DNA from 2 places in the Bowmanella denitrificans genome. Region 2 is predicted to be linked to the other one. Evidence: riboswitches for the same ligand, from Rfam matches in the RefSeq annotation. Region 2 holds a riboswitch; the other holds the start of a gene.
The links. A riboswitch is a leader RNA that binds a small molecule or an ion and turns the genes downstream of it on or off. The one in region 2 is predicted to bind thiamine pyrophosphate.
Positions count from the first base shown of each region.

Region 1: another riboswitch for thiamine pyrophosphate. It lies ahead of thiC (phosphomethylpyrimidine synthase ThiC); the one in region 2 lies ahead of ABD028_RS16495 (TonB-dependent receptor).

Region 1 covers NZ_BAAAEI010000011.1:12,197-20,136, reverse strand. Annotated here, with positions in the region: gene ABD028_RS10940 (hypothetical protein) at 1-10, shown strand, start outside; gene ABD028_RS10935 (YbhB/YbcL family Raf kinase inhibitor-like protein) at 240-767, shown strand; gene ABD028_RS23270 (PLD nuclease N-terminal domain-containing protein) at 922-1,125, opposite strand; gene ABD028_RS10930 (hypothetical protein) at 1,148-1,618, opposite strand; gene ABD028_RS10925 (T6SS effector amidase Tae4 family protein) at 1,600-2,040, opposite strand; TPP riboswitch at 2,193-2,306, shown strand; gene thiC (phosphomethylpyrimidine synthase ThiC) at 2,412-4,349, shown strand; gene thiE (thiamine phosphate synthase) at 4,351-5,829, shown strand; gene ABD028_RS10910 (HesA/MoeB/ThiF family protein) at 5,822-6,577, shown strand; gene thiS (sulfur carrier protein ThiS) at 6,568-6,768, shown strand; gene ABD028_RS10900 (thiazole synthase) at 6,772-7,539, shown strand; gene thiH (2-iminoacetate synthase ThiH) at 7,536-7,940, shown strand, end outside.
Region 2 covers NZ_BAAAEI010000020.1:225,309-233,248, reverse strand. Annotated here, with positions in the region: gene ABD028_RS16525 (efflux RND transporter permease subunit) at 1-830, opposite strand, end outside; gene ABD028_RS16520 (rhodanese-like domain-containing protein) at 1,066-1,455, opposite strand; gene ABD028_RS16515 (sulfite exporter TauE/SafE family protein) at 1,452-2,198, opposite strand; gene ABD028_RS16510 (MBL fold metallo-hydrolase) at 2,296-3,168, shown strand; gene ABD028_RS16505 (S41 family peptidase) at 3,165-4,163, opposite strand; gene ABD028_RS16500 (DUF502 domain-containing protein) at 4,413-5,000, shown strand; TPP riboswitch at 5,085-5,214, shown strand; gene ABD028_RS16495 (TonB-dependent receptor) at 5,280-7,361, shown strand; gene ABD028_RS16490 (hypothetical protein) at 7,425-7,682, shown strand; gene pnuC (nicotinamide riboside transporter PnuC) at 7,682-7,940, shown strand, end outside.

The DNA of each region.
Region 1 (7,940 bases), on a different contig from region 2:
AAAAGGATGACGTCATACCTCAATCGTATGTCCGCCACCGCCGTTCCAAAACACATGTGCCAAAAGCGGCTTTTTGGCCGTCGCGGTAGTTATCCATCGACGCCATTTAATTTGCTACGCCACAGCAAGTTCCAATTGGTTGAAAAATGACGCAGTCCATTCAACAATAGCTGAGAACGGCAATAGTGCATCGGATCTTTTTTCAATTAAGCAAGATTCCGTACAACAAGGAAACAACTATGTGTAAACGGTTTTTGTCTGTAACAACCCTGCTACTGGCTCTGCCCTTATCTGCACTGGAACTCAGCAGTCCGGATATTCAGGAAGGCCAGCGAATGGCCAAGACTTTTGAATACTCGGGGTTTGGTTGCAGTGGCGAAAATCTGTCGCCGGCCCTGGCCTGGAAAGACGCTCCCGATGGCACCAAGAGTTTTGCCATTACCCTATATGACCCGGACGCCCCAACCGGCAGCGGTTGGTGGCACTGGCTGGCGCTGAATATTCCGGCCGATACCCACAGCCTGCCTCGCGGCGCGTCAGGTAAGTTGGATAAGGTGCTTGAAACCCGCACCGATTACGGCCAGCCCGGTTTTGGTGGCGCTTGCCCGCCGGTGGGCCATGGCATGCACAGATACCAATTTACTATTTGGGCCCTGCCGGATGAAAAGCTGGATTTCCCGGTGGATATCTCCCCTGCGGTGGTGGGTTATACCCTGAACAGCAAAGCCCTGGCCAAAGCCACCTTAACGGCCACTTACGTGCGGTAAGGGATGATACTCACCGCAGAGCCGCAGAGGTCACAGAGTAAAACCGGCGAGTGGAATTAGGTATCTAGCGGTTCTCGGCGACGCCGTGCTTAAGCTTTCTTAGTGGTGGAATATAGATAAGGCGGTATAAACCGCCTTATCTTTTAAAATAAAATTAGCCTCTGCTGCTACTGGCTTTATCAGGGCACAATATATAGGAATAAAATAAATAAAACAGAAAGCCATATATAGGTAGTGCAATTAGCAGAATCGACCAGACTATTTTCCTTTGCCTGCTATGCTGCCGTCTAACAACAAATATGACCGGAAGCAACCAAATTAGAAGGGCCAAACTGATAATAAAAATTGTATCCGCCATTTATTAAATTCACTTACAACAGTTAATGATGAGAAAAAGACCAAAAGTCTTTCTCGTCAGCGCCCGTGTTTTTGCACGTGACGCTATCCTTTATCACCTCTGGAGTTACTTCAATCTGTCCTGCTTTAAACAGCACGCCTTGCCGCATGCTGCCGCATTGCATATCTTCTGACAGATTCCAAAGCGTTCTCTGTCGCTCGTTCAATGCGCTGCCTGCTACCATAAGCACATAATCTACATTGACTTTGGGATAACTAAAGCGCTGTGGTTCACTTGTGCCGCGACGCAGAAAAAAGCAGGGGGGCTCGGGCTTTAGAGACAAAAACTTGGATTCACCATCTTGCAGAAAACGCAACTCACACTTGCCGTTAGCGCTGACTAATTGCAGTTCCATTCCTGCCACATTGGCAGAATCCGTAATATCTGTGGCGCTACAAGAAAAACACATAAATAGCAAAACTGTGCTAATTCTTTTCATCGCTTTATCTCCCAAAACCATACTTCCTGGCCTCGAGAAAAATAATCTGGCGACCCAGCTTTCATTTCTGTGCCGTTCCAAAGATCAATATGATCAGTTGTTCCCCAACCATTCTTAATAAAAACGATCCCTTTCTTTCCTCCAAAGTCACCACTTGTTACCTGTTTTAGTTTTACACAAGCTCCAAACTTAGGGATGTCCGAGTCCATCCAATCAGCTAGTTGTTGAGCGGCTAAAATATGTTTAGGGCTATGTCCAAAGCCCGGATAGCAGCGGCGCTGTGGAAACATCTGATCAAAACCTGATGTATCAACATTTGACAATTCCAGTGCAACTCCCATCCTTATCGCACATTGATTTGTGAACGCCGTTGTGTCACATGGGGAGTTAGGCCAAGGGTGGTTATCCCACAGTGCTTGGAAAGATAATGCAGACATTAATTTCCTCCTTGAATTCAGTCCGTAATCCCATCGTAGACCAAATAATAATATCTAGCAAAAGCGTTATAACTGCCTATGGCAATCTGATAACAGCCAACTTATCCCCCTGTTGCAATATAGGTTTTTCTACCCTTATACTGATTGCAGTTTTTATCTTGTCGGAGTGCTCAGTCCGGTTTACCGGGCGAGCTGAGACCGCATAAGCGGGATCCGTTGAACCTGATCAGGCTAATACCTGCGAAGGGAACAAGAGCGTAACGCCCAGGCCTTAAGCCGTCCAATCTCCCCAAGGGAGAGCGTTTCAAGCGGCGTTACTCTTTACAACACTCCTGACAAGCATTTCAGCCACCTAAAAAAGCGAGAATGCTATGTCAACCAGACGCGAATTACGTCATCAGGCCCAGGAATTTTTAAACGATCTGCAGGGCCAGCCCTACCCCAACTCCAAACGTATTTACCTGCAAGGCAGCCGCGATGATCTGCGTGTTGCCATGCGGGAGATTCAACTGGCCGATACCCTGGTGGGCGGCAGTAAAGAACAGCCGGTATACGAGGCCAATGAGCCGGTACCGGTTTATGACACTTCCGGCCCCTACGGCGATCCCGAAGCCCATATTGACGTGCGCAGTGGTTTGCCGCTGGTCAGGGACAGTTGGATTAGCGAGCGCGATGATACTCAGTATCTGAGTGAAAGCTCCTCCAGCTATGCCAAGGCCCGTGCTGCGGATATCAGCCTGGACGACCTGCGCTTTGAACTTAAACATCGGTCACGGCGTGCCAAACCGGGCAAGTGCGTCACTCAGTTACATTACGCCCGCGCCGGTATCATTACCCCGGAAATGGAATATATCGCCATTCGGGAGAATATGGGCCGTGAGCGGGTCAAAAGTGAGCTGTTAAACAAACAACATCAGGGTGAACACTTCGGCGCTAATCTGCCCGGCAATATCAGTGCTGAATTTGTCCGCCACGAAGTGGCCGAAGGCCGCGCCATTATTCCGGCCAATATCAATCACCCGGAATCCGAGCCGATGATTATCGGCCGTAACTTTCTGGTTAAGGTCAATGCCAATATCGGTAACTCGGCAGTGACGTCCTCCATTGAAGAAGAAGTGGAAAAGCTGGTGTGGTCGACCCGCTGGGGCGCTGATACGGTGATGGACTTATCCACCGGCCGTAATATCCATGAGACCCGCGAGTGGATTTTACGCAACAGCCCGGTGCCCATTGGCACGGTGCCCATCTATCAGGCGCTGGAAAAGGTCAACGGTATTGCCGAAAACCTAACCTGGGAAGTGTTCCGTGACACCCTGCTGGAACAGGCCGAGCAAGGGGTGGATTACTTCACTATCCACGCCGGGGTACTGCTGCGCTATGTGCCCATGACCGCCAAACGTCTGACCGGTATTGTCTCGCGCGGCGGTTCGATTATGGCCAAATGGTGCCTGAGCCACCATCAGGAGAATTTTCTCTACAGCCATTTTCGCGACATCTGTGAGCTGTGTGCGGCCTATGATGTGTCTTTGTCGTTGGGTGACGGCCTGCGCCCTGGCTCAGTGTATGACGCCAATGACGAAGCCCAATTTGCCGAGCTGCGCACTCTGGGCGAACTGACCAAAATCGCCTGGGAATACGATGTCCAGGTGATGATCGAAGGTCCGGGTCATGTGCCGATGCAGCTTATAAAAGAGAACATGACCGAGCAGCTTGAGCATTGCCACGAAGCACCGTTTTATACCCTGGGGCCCCTGACCACCGATATTGCCCCTGGCTACGACCATTTCACCTCGGGTATTGGCGCGGCCATGATTGGCTGGTTCGGCTGTGCCATGCTCTGTTACGTCACCCCCAAAGAACATCTGGGTCTGCCCAATAAAGACGATGTTAAACAGGGTCTGATTACCTACAAAATTGCTGCTCATGCTGCGGATCTGGCCAAAGGCCACCCTGGCGCGCAGATTCGCGACAATGCCATGTCTAAGGCGCGTTTTGAGTTTCGTTGGGAAGACCAGTTCAACCTGGCACTGGATCCACAAACCGCCCGCGCTTACCACGATGAAACCCTACCGCAGGAGTCTGGCAAGGTGGCACATTTCTGCTCCATGTGCGGCCCTAAATTCTGTTCCATGAAGATCACCCAGGAAGTGCGCGACTACGCCGCTGCGCAGGAACAGGCAGGTATCAAATTAACCGGCCTGGACGGTGAGCAGGAAACAGTGCAACTGGGTATGCAGCAGATGTCTGAAGCCTTTAAACAAAGTGGCAGCGAGCTGTATCACCCGGCTAAACCCAAAGCGAGCGTCTGATATGGCCAAACCCATTATCTGGTGCATTGGCGGCTCAGACTCGGGCGGCGGTGCCGGGGTGCAGGCCGATCTGCATACGGTACAGGCGCTGGGCGGCCACGGCTGCACCGTAATCAGCGCTATCACTGCGCAAAACTCGGTGGCGGTCACGCAGGTGCAGCCGGTGCCACTGGAAGTATTAACCAACCAACTTAACAGCCTGGCGGCCGACCTTTGGCCCAATGCGGTTAAAATCGGCATGCTTGGCGATGGCGCACAAATCGCGGCCTTGGCAGAGTTTCTGCAGTGGCTGAAACAACAAGCCAGGCCACCGATGATTATCTGGGATCCGGTGGCCAGAGCCAGTTGCGGCAGCCAACTGGCAGCCTTGCAACTGGCAGACTGCGCACCACTGTTACAAGTGCTGGATATTATCACCCCCAATGCCAATGAACTGGCGCTGTTGACCGGTGTAGAAGCAACAGATGTTGCCAGCCTGCAGGTAGCAGCCAATGTATTGCTGGATCATGGGGTTAAGGCCGTGCTGGTGAAAGGCGGGCATTTGCACTGGACAGGCCAATATTGTCATGACTGGTACCTGAGTCAGACCCATCAATGGCGATTTAGCAGCAAGCGCATTAACACCCTCCATGGTCATGGCACCGGCTGCACCTTTGCCAGCGCTATCGCCACAACATTTGCCCTGGACTATCCAATGGAGGATGCCATTTGTATTGCCAAGGCCTATATCAATCAAGGCCTGCAAGCCGCAGCGGGACTTGGCAAAGGACCCGGCCCGGTGGCCCATCTGGGCTGGCCGCAATCTGGCAGAGACTTCCCTCAGTTCAGCCAGCTAAAGGATAAAGCTAAGCCCTCTGCGCCCTTCGCAGCCATAGACAGCATGAAACTGGGCCTGTATCCGGTGGTAGACAGCCTGGCCTGGGTGGAAAAACTGCTGGCGTGGGGCGTCAGCACCTTGCAGTTAAGAATCAAATCAAACCCAAACCCTGAGCAGGAAGCGCAGATCGCCCAGGCGATCAAACTGGCACGCGAAGCCAATGCCAGATTGTTTATTAACGATCACTGGCAACTGGCCATTAAACACGGGGCTTACGGTGTGCATCTGGGTCAGGAAGATTTGCAGGATGCCGACCTGGTTGCCATTCAACAGGCCGGATTGCGCCTCGGCATTTCTACCCATGGTTATGCCGAGATCCAGCGCGCTATCAGCTATCAGCCTTCTTATATTGCGCTCGGGCATATTTTTGCAACCCGCACCAAGAACATGCCTTCCAGACCTCAAGGCTTAACCCGCTTAAGTCGTTACGTGCAACTGCTGCAAGATATCCCCTGCGTGGCCATTGGCGGCATCAGTGTGGAGCGGGTAGATGCGGTGGCTGGCACCGGGGTAGGCAGCATTGCTATGGTCACCGCCATTACCGAGGCGGCGCAGCCCGAGCAGGTAGTCCGGCAGCTGCTGACGAGGCTTAATTATGCTTAATGATCAAGATTTTATGCGTTACAGCCGGCATTTGTTGCTGGAAGATATCGACGAATCCGGTCAGCAAAAATTAAAGCAGGCCCGCATTCTGATTGTCGGACTGGGTGGCCTGGGCAGTATCGCCGCGCAATATCTGGCCGGAGCCGGTGTCGGGCAGTTGCTGCTGGCCGATGGTGACAAAGTGGATGTGACTAATCTGCACCGCCAGCCTTTGTACGACAATTTCAGTCTGGGCGCTAACAAAGCCCGCCAGGCACAAAAGCGCCTGCAGGCGGTGAACCCCAATATCCGCATTGAAGCACTGGACAAAAAACTGCACGCCGACCACTTACCGGCGCTGGTGAGTGACTGCCAGTTGGTGCTTGACTGCACCGATAATATGACCAGCCGCCAGGCCATCAATGCCGCCTGCTACCAGGCGGGTAAGCCGTTGTTGGTGGGGGCAGCCATACGTTTTGAGGGGCAGTTTCTGGCCTTGCACCCGCATAGAAATCATGGCTGTTACCGCTGCTTGTACGAACCGACGCAAAGCCCGTCGCTGAATTGTGCCAATAGCGGCATCGTCGGCCCGGTGGTGGGCATCATCGGCCTGATGCAGGCGTTGGAAGCCATCAAATTCCTGACCGGTGCCGGGCAGGTGCCCTTTGGTCAGCTTAAGTTATTCGATGCTAAAGCCCATCAATGGCAAAGCCTGACGCTGGCCAAAGCCCTGCAATGTCCGGTCTGTGGAGATACCTTATGCAACTGATGATTAACGATATGCCGCAACAATTTGCACAGCCGCTCAGTATCGCAGACTTGCTGCAAACCCTGGCTCAGCCACAAAACGGCATAGCGGTGGCACTGAATCAGCAAGTGGTCAGTAAAAGTCAGTGGCCGCACACCCAACTGAAAGACCATGACCGCATTACCCTGTTTAAAGTCGTCGCCGGAGGATAACCGATGCTGACCATTGCCAATACCCAATTTTCTTCGCGCCTGTTAACCGGCACCGGCAAGTTTTCCAGCGCCCAGAACATGCAGGCGGCCCTGTCGGCCAGTGGCACCGAACTGGTCACTCTGGCCCTTAAACGCCTGGACCTGGTTGCACAAAAAGACGATATCCTGGCGCCACTGCAGGAACTGGGGGTAAGACTGCTGCCCAATACCTCAGGGGCAAAGACCGCCGAGGAAGCCATCTTTGCCGCCCACCTGGCCCGCGAAGCGCTCGGCACTCACTGGCTGAAACTGGAGATCCACCCGGATCAGCGCTACCTGTTGCCCGACCCTATTGAAACCCTGAACGCCGCCAGGCAACTGGTTAAAGATGGCTTTGTGGTGCTGCCCTATTGCGGAGCCGATCCCGTACTTTGTCAGCGCTTGCAGGAAGTAGGCTGCGCGGCGGTCATGCCGCTGGGCGCGCCGATTGGCTCCAATCGCGGCCTGTTAAGCAAAGATTTTCTGGAGATCATTGTTGAACAAAGCCAGGTGCCGGTGATAGTCGATGCCGGTATTGGCGCGCCCAGTCATGCCGCCCATGCCATGGAACTGGGGGTGGATGCAGTACTGGTGAATACCGCCATTGCCGTTTCGCCAGACCCAATTGCCATGGGCAGGGCATTTAAACAAGCGGTAACAGCTGGTCGCATGGCCTATCAGGCAGGTCTTGGTGCGGTACAGCGCAATGCCATGGCTTCCAGCCCACTGACTGATTTTCTGGACCAGCTATGAGCTTTGCCAAGCAACTGGCCCAGTGGGACTTTGACGATGTAACTCTGCAGATCCATGCCTGTACCGCCAATGACGTACAACGGGCACTGAACAGCACCAGACCAGGTCTGAAAGACTTTATGGCGCTGATATCCCCGGCTGCCGAACCTTTTTTAGCGCACATGGCCCGGCTTTCCTATGCCCGTACCCGTCAGCGTTTTGGTAATACCCTGCAATTTTACATCCCCTTGTATCTGTCGAATCTGTGCGCCAATGACTGTACCTATTGTGGCTTTTCCATGAGCAATAAGCTCAGGCGTAAAACCCTGGATCTGGCAGAGATTGAAGCCGAGTGCCAGGCCATCAAGTCCATGGGCTTTGACTCTGTGCTGGTAGTCACCGGGGAGCACGAAACCAAGGTG
Region 2 (7,940 bases):
GGCATTAGGAAGATAGCGATCATGGATGACATAATATGCACGGTAAATCCCATGCCGATGAGTGCTCCCATGGTAATCAGCACGGTTGCCATGGCGACAATCATGGCGGGCAGCACAAAGGGAATATTGCGGAAAAATACCCAAAGCAGCAGGAAAATGGTCAAGCCTGCCAGGGGGGCTGAGATACCCATCTGCACAAACATTTCGTAGCCGAATCTGTCTTCGGCTACCGGCAAACCCGTTATATGCCACTCATCCTGGCTGCCCAGACTGGCAATATGGGCCTTCAGATCCCGGGCTATGGCGTAGCTTTGGTTTTTATCGACGATAGGCACGTACAGTGCTGCTGCTTTGCCGTCGCCGGATACCAGCGTATTACGCAGCAGCGGTAATCTCTCAGCCTGCTCGCGAATACGTTGCGCGCCCGCTAAGTCGCTGGGGGCAGATTTCATCATCCATTCAAATCTGATGGTGCCAGGTTGCGCCTGACTGATATTGTCGACATTGGCCAGAGACATCAAATCGGCCTGCACCACCCCCTCTATGCTCATTGCATACTCGGTCACATCAACCAGCGCCGACAATGTTTGCGGATTGTAGATACTCTGCTGATTCACCACGCCAACCACTATGGTGTCGTGCATGGCAAATGTGGCTTTTGCCTGGTTGTGGAATACGCGCTCGGGGTTAGCGGCATTGAGCATATTTTCAGGATCGGTATCGATCTGAATCTTTGGCAATTGGGCGACAAATATCAGGGTTAGTAACAGCAGGCCCCAATACACCCACTTGCGATAATGGATAGCGATATTCAAAACAGTGTTGACCATCAGATGCTCTAATATCAGGTTTATCTAATTTAGAATAATACGAAATATAGCGGATGAAAAAGTTTCTGTCATTGTTTATTTCGCTTTTTTCTAAAGTAATGTTGCATGTGTGAGGTGTGAGGTGTGAGGTGTGAGGTGTGAGGTGTGAGGCGTGAGGCCGGGATGTCGGAATGAATTCCGACCCACTGTGGGTCGGACTTGAGTCCGACAATCGTGACGTAAGAAGGAGAGCCCCTTATGGCATTTCAATACGCAGATTGGCTTTTTTCCAGGCTTCAAACCCGCCTTCCACCGAGTAGACCCTGGTAAACCCCATGCGCATCAGCGACTCTGCGGCCAATGCGGAACGGGCGCCACTGCGGCAATACAAATACATATCCTGCTCTGCCAATTCTTCTAAAGGGGCCTCGGCGCCTCTGGCCTGCGGCAGATTAGTCAGGCTGGTTTCTAAGATGCCCCGTGGCAGATTCAGTGCACCGGGGACAAAGCCTTGTCTGTATTCGTCTGGCTCACGTACATCCAGCACTATAATGGGGTGTGCCAGTTGTTGTTCCAGGGTACTGATAGGGACTTCCTTGATACGCTGCTTGGCTTCAGCGACCAACTGTGGGGCGGATTTAATCATATGACCTCCAATAGACTGTGTCCGACAATAAACAAAGCAATAATGACTAATAACAGGGCAAAGCCACGACGCAAACGCTGTTGTGACCAACTTGCTGACCAGTAACGGCCGCTCAGACTGCCGATAATTCCTAGCGCGCTGATGGCCAACAGTAGCGTCCAGTCCAGTTGCCAGTTCGACTGAAATTTCAGATTGGCAAGCAGCGCCAATACGGCATTACTAAATATCAATAGCAAACTGGTAGCTCTGGCGTGGAAAAAGTCCTGACCTGCAAACCTGACTAAAACAGGTACCAGCATAAATCCACCGCCAGCACCGGTAAAGCTGGTCAATGCACCAGCGAGAGTTCCTGCGATAACGATAACGTAAGTGCTGGAATGGTTTGCGGTTGTTTCTTGATGCCGCCACATAGCTTGGGCGGCAATCAGCATCAGAGTGGCAAAGATCAGCAACTGCAGCAGTGGGTGAACGAATTGTCCGGCGTAGGCACCAATATACCCACCCAGCGCGCCACTGATACCTAATTGCCAAGCCAGACGCCAGTTTATCTGCCGCTTGGCAGGGCTGAATAGCAAGGTGGCGAGACTAATCATCGCTACGATAAACAATGATCCGGCAATGGCCTGCTTAACATCCTGACCGGCAAGATAGACAAGCAGAGGTAACGCTAGCACAGACCCCCCGGAACCTAATATTCCCAGACTCAGACCAATTCCTGCGGCGGCAAGAAGGGCTAACTGCATCGTTATCTCTCTTTGGAATAAGTTTATAACCTTGTGTTGTATGTTATTTCGTGTTTTGCTAAAGTTCAAGGCGGAATTTTCATCAGGAGGGGTATTTATGGCACTGCGTGTTGACACTTTTTTTCATCAGGACAGTTCAACCCTGAGTTATATTCTCAGTGATCCTGATAGCGGCGAGGCGGCTATCATTGACCCTGTTCTGGACTTTGACTATGCCGCCGGTCGCAGTCACACCGCCTTTGCCGACAGACTGATCGAGCATGTTGCGCATCAGAACCTGCAGGTGAAGTGGATCTTGGAAACCCATGCGCATGCTGACCATTTAACCGCCGCACAGTATCTTAAAACCAAGCTCGGCGGGCTGATTGCCATTGGTCAGGGGATTACCAAAGTTCAGCGAACCTTCCAAAGCATCTTTAATCTGCATGACAGTTTGCCCCTCGATGGCAGTGACTTTGACCATCTGTTTTATGAAGGCGACAAATTTAGTTTGGGTGACATGCAAGGAACAGTGTTAGCGACGCCCGGGCATACCAATGACAGTTTAAGTTATGTCATAGATGGCAATGCCTTTGTGGGAGACAGCTTGTTTATGCCGGATGCCGGTACGGCTCGCTGCGATTTCCCCGGCGGCAGTGCCGCTCTGCTCTATCAATCGGTACAAAAGCTTTATGCTTTGGGGGATGACATCCGTATTTATGTGGGACATGACTATCAGCCACAAGGGCGGGCGCTGGCCTATATGGCCACCGTGGCCGAACATAAAGCCCACAATATCCATATCAGCGCCAAGACCAGTGAAGCGGTATTTGTGCAAACACGCCAGACCAGGGATGTGACCCTGGCTGTACCACGCCTGATTGTGCCGAGTATTCAGGTCAATATTCGTGCAGGCAAATGGCCAGAGCCTGAAGACAATGGCCAGATTTATCTGAAGGTGCCGGTGAATATGCTGGGACAAAAGCCTTAATGCCTGGTGGCCAGTTTCAGTGCATCTGCCATGGCATTCTCTGCGCTGGTGTGGATATCCGGTGTGACACCTTGCCCTTCTATTCGACCAAGATTAAGACTGAAATAGTCGGCTATTGGCAGGAAGAGTTGTGCGTACTGGTCTAAGTCGAACAGGGTTTGCGACAGCATTTTCCCCGCCGTGGTTTCACCCACCAGTGTGACATTGGGTAACATCGCCATGGCGGCTGCGGCCAGTTCAGCAGCACTGGCAGTTTGACGACTGGTTAACACATAAACCTGCCTGTCAAAGCGTGGGCTGGCAGGCTGAAATTCCACCTTGGTCAGCGACTGCTTTTGTACGTCCTGCCAGAAAGAGCGAATCGACCAACCTTGCCAGGCGGGTAATGCCAGCCAGTCCTGCGATTCAGGGGCGCGTTGCTGCTGTAAAAACCATTGGCGACTGGCAAAGGCTCCGGCGGCAAGTGGCTGCTCAAGCAAATGTGCGACCAACGGGCGTACGGCAAAGGCACCGCCTTCATTATGGCGCAGGTCAATCACTAAGGCCTGGGCGTCGCTGAGTTTTTCATAGGCTTCGTCGATTTGCCGGATGGTATCCTGGCCCATCATGGTATTGACTGTCAGTATGGCAATATTATCCTGCCAGGTCAGAATTGCCCCTTGTCCACCAACATTCATTCCGTCCAGAAAGGCGGCTAACTCCTCTGCACTTTGCTGGCGCTTGGCCAGGCGTACATGGGAAAACGGCCCCTGTTGCCAGAGCTGATTAAAGGCTCTGGAAAATTCAATGGGATCGGGTATCTGTGCATCCAGTGTTGCTGTTTCTTGTCGGATAGCCTGGTAGGCAGGTTGCGCCAACTCTGCAGGATTGTAGTGGTGTTGTTGCAACAGGCTGTCTATGTTATCTGCTCTGCTGGCTTCAGCCTGTAAGGTGGCGCTGCAGCAAAAGCTTAGCAGCAGGCTGGCACATAACAGGGGGGAGGGCGATGATCGCATGGTTTTTCCTGGTTGGTTTTAATCGATACATGTCCTAGCAATTTATAAGCCCATTTTAAGTTTTTGATTTTTAAGTAAATACTATATGGGGGTGGCTGGGGGATGGTGAGAACGACTAGTTTGCGGGCTAAATAGCCAAGTGTTTTATGGCTGAATAAACCACCAGTTCACTGAATTATCTGCATGACCTGTTGATTTGTCACAGACCAATGCTACATTGCCTGCCTTGACAATGTTTTAAGGCTTTTCATGAGGTCGTCGGTTTCGCAGATTTTTGCCCGGGGTATGTTGTTCAGTCTGCCACTGGCTATTACCTTTGGCGCTTTGTACTGGTTTTTCAATTGGTCAGAGTCGTTACTCAGTGTACCGCTTAGCTATTTGCTGCCACAAGGCTGGTATGTACCCGGAATGGGCGTGGTTTCGGGCCTGGCGATTATTTTTGTGCTGGGTATTCTGGTTCAGCTTTATCTGGTCAAACATTTATTTCATTGGTTTGAGTCCCTGCTTGAGCGTATTCCTCTGGTGAAAACCCTATATGGCAGCGCTAAGGACATTCTTAAGCTGTTTTCCGGCTCCAGCCAGGACGAATTGCAAAAGGTGGTGTTAGTTACCCTGCACGACGATATTCGCATGATTGGTTTTGTTACCAATGAACAGATCGATTTCGCCGCCGACCAGGATGTTATTGCCGTGTATGTGCCTCTGAGCTATCAGGTTGGCGGGCATTTACTATACCTGCCGCGCAGCCGCTGTGAACCATTGGATATGCCAGTGCAAAAAGCCATGCAGCAAGTGCTGACGGCGCACATCAGCCAGGCCAAAGTGAAGAAGCCATAATTAAAGCCATATAGCTGGCGGCTGAAACATGCCTAGGCAAAGCTGTGACAGGCCTGTTACAATTCACATCGGCTTGTTATAAAGCCAAAGGCCAAGGGGTGCCACCTCCGTTGTCGGAGCAAAAGGCTGAGATGCGACCGCAGATACTGCGGCTAAGCAAACCCTTACACCTGATCCGGATAATACCGGCGTAGGAATGGTTGCAAGGTTTTCCTTCTGAATTTGTCCCATTGACCTGCCGTTAGCCCGGATCTTTTCCAGCTGTGATGAGAAGATCCAATGAAAATACGTTATTCCCTACTTTCTGTGGCGATTGCCATCGCCTGTCAGCCATTAATGGCCGAAGAAGCAGATACTGCTGTACAGGCCGTTGAACATATTCTGGTCACATCAGATTTCTCGGTTCGTAATTTGCAAACCCTGCCTGCCAGTGTGTCAGTGGTGGGGCAGCAGGAAATCACTGCCCGCCAGGCACAGCATTTAGAGCAGATTTTAAATGTGGCACCCAATGTTAATTTCAGTAGTGGTGCCTCGCGCGGGCGTTTTGTGCAGATCCGCGGGATTGGCGAGCGCAGTCAGTTTGCCGAGCCCATTAACCCTTCGGTTGGTTTTGTCATTGATGAGATGGATTTCTCTGGGATCGCCGCTATCGGTACCTTGTTTGACGTGCAGCAAGTGGAAGTGCTGAAAGGTCCGCAGGCCACCGAGTTCGGCGCCGCCGCCCTGGCCGGGGTGATAAAAATTCAGACCATGGAGGCGGGCAGTGACAGCCCTGGTCGTGTCAGTTTGAGTCTGGCTGAAAATAACAGTTGGTCAGCGGGCGTGGCCCAGGGCGGTGAGCTGACTGACAAGCTGCTTTACCGGGTGTCTGCTCAGCAATATAAAAGTGACGGTTTTATCGAAAACCTGCATTTACACAGAGATGACACCGGGCAGCGTGATGAATTGACCAGTCGCCTTAAACTCAAATACCTGGCCAATGACGATCTGACCCTGGCGCTAAACTATCAGTACTTTGATATTAACAACGGCTACGACGCTTTTACCCAGACCAATGATGGGAAAACCCGCTCTGACCAGCCCGGCTACGACAAGCAACAAACCCATGCTTTGAGTTTACAGGCCGACTGGCACCTGGACTGGGCGACCCTGAAAGCTATTGGTACCTGGTCGGATTCCGAAATGCAATATGGTTACGATGATGACTGGTTGTATGACGGTTACCCTGGCGGTTACACCGCTTTTGACGCCTATGCTCGTGAGCGCGACACGCACAGCCTGGAACTGCGCTTGTCATCTTCTGCCTCTGCAAAGTGGTTTAACGGCACCACTGATTGGGTGCTGGGCGTTTACAGCAAAAACGTGGATGAAGTGCTGACCCGCGAGTATGACTATCTGGATGGGGTGTTTCGCAGTGATTATGAGCCGCAAAACCACGCCATTTATGTGCAAACTATCAGTCAACTAAACGACAAAACCCGTCTGACCGTGGGGCTCAGATTCGACAAGTTTGATATTGAGTATGTTGATTCAGATGGCTTTGTGGCCAGCGTCAGTGACGACATGCTGGGCGGAAAACTGGTACTTGATCATCAGGTGACTGAGCAAACCCTGGTTTATGCCGGCGTCAGCCGTGGGTATAAGGCTGGCGGATTTAACCTGGATGAACAGGTGAGCGCCGACAAACGCAACTATGCACCGGAATATAGCTGGAACTATGAACTGGGTGTGAAAGGCAGTAATGTCGATGGTGATCTGACCCTGCACGTTGCCGGCTTTTACATGCAGCGCAAGGACACGCAGATCAGTGACTATCAACTGATACCTTCCACTGGCCAGGCAGCGGAATTTATCGACATTATAGCCAATGCCGATATAGGTACTAACTATGGACTGGAAGTGGAAAGTCGCTGGCAGGTTAACAGCAACCTGGGACTGTATGCCAACCTGGGCTGGCTGCGCGCCAGCTTTGAAGATTACACCAATGCCAAAGGCGAGTATGTGAATAAGCGCGATCAGGCGCAGTCTCCTCGTTATACCTTTAATCTGGGCATGGACTGGCGACTGGCTGAAAACTGGCATTGGCATCTGGAAACCGATGGTAAAGACGGTTTTTACTTCTCTGATGGCCACAATGAACAGGCCGATGCAGAGGTGTTGGTGCACACCCGCCTGAGCTGGCAGCACAATGACTGGACGGTGTCGCTATGGGGGCAGAATCTGTTCGACCGCGAATACCATGTGCGTGGTTTCTATTTCAACAATGAACCCGAAGACGGCTACGACCAGGATAATTCCAGGTTATATACCCAGTTAGGGGATGGTCGCCTGCTGGGTATCAGTGTTGATTATCTGTTTTAATTTATTGTCCCGGCAGGGACGCCGGGTATTTGCCAGGGCGGCAGGTTTGTCAGGAATATTTATATGAAACTGGTTGCAGAAATTTCCCTTTATCCCTTGGCCGATAAATACATTGCGCCTATTCAAACCTTTATCGACCGTATTAATCAGTACCCGCAACTGGATGTTGAAACCAGCGCAACCAGCACCCGCATCAGTGGTGACTACCTGCCCACCATGGAGATTCTGGCCAAGGAAATGCAGCGCAGTCATCAGGAGATTGGCCAGGCTATTTTTGTCTGCAAATTCTTAAATGGTGATGCCATGGGTAGCGGTCGGTAATGAACTGGTTATCTGTTGTCGCTCAGCAATGGGCTGCTCAGTCAAACTGGGAGTTACTGGCGGTGGTGCTGGCGCTCGGTTACGTGTGGCTGGCCGCCAGACAAAGTATCTGGTGCTGGCCCTGCGCTTTGGTGAGTACAGCCATATACAGCTGGTTGTTCTGGGAGCATACCTTGCCATTACAGACTTTGCTTAACCTGTATTATCTGGTTATGGCCGTGTATGGCTGGTGGCATTGGCGGGCCATGGCGGATACCG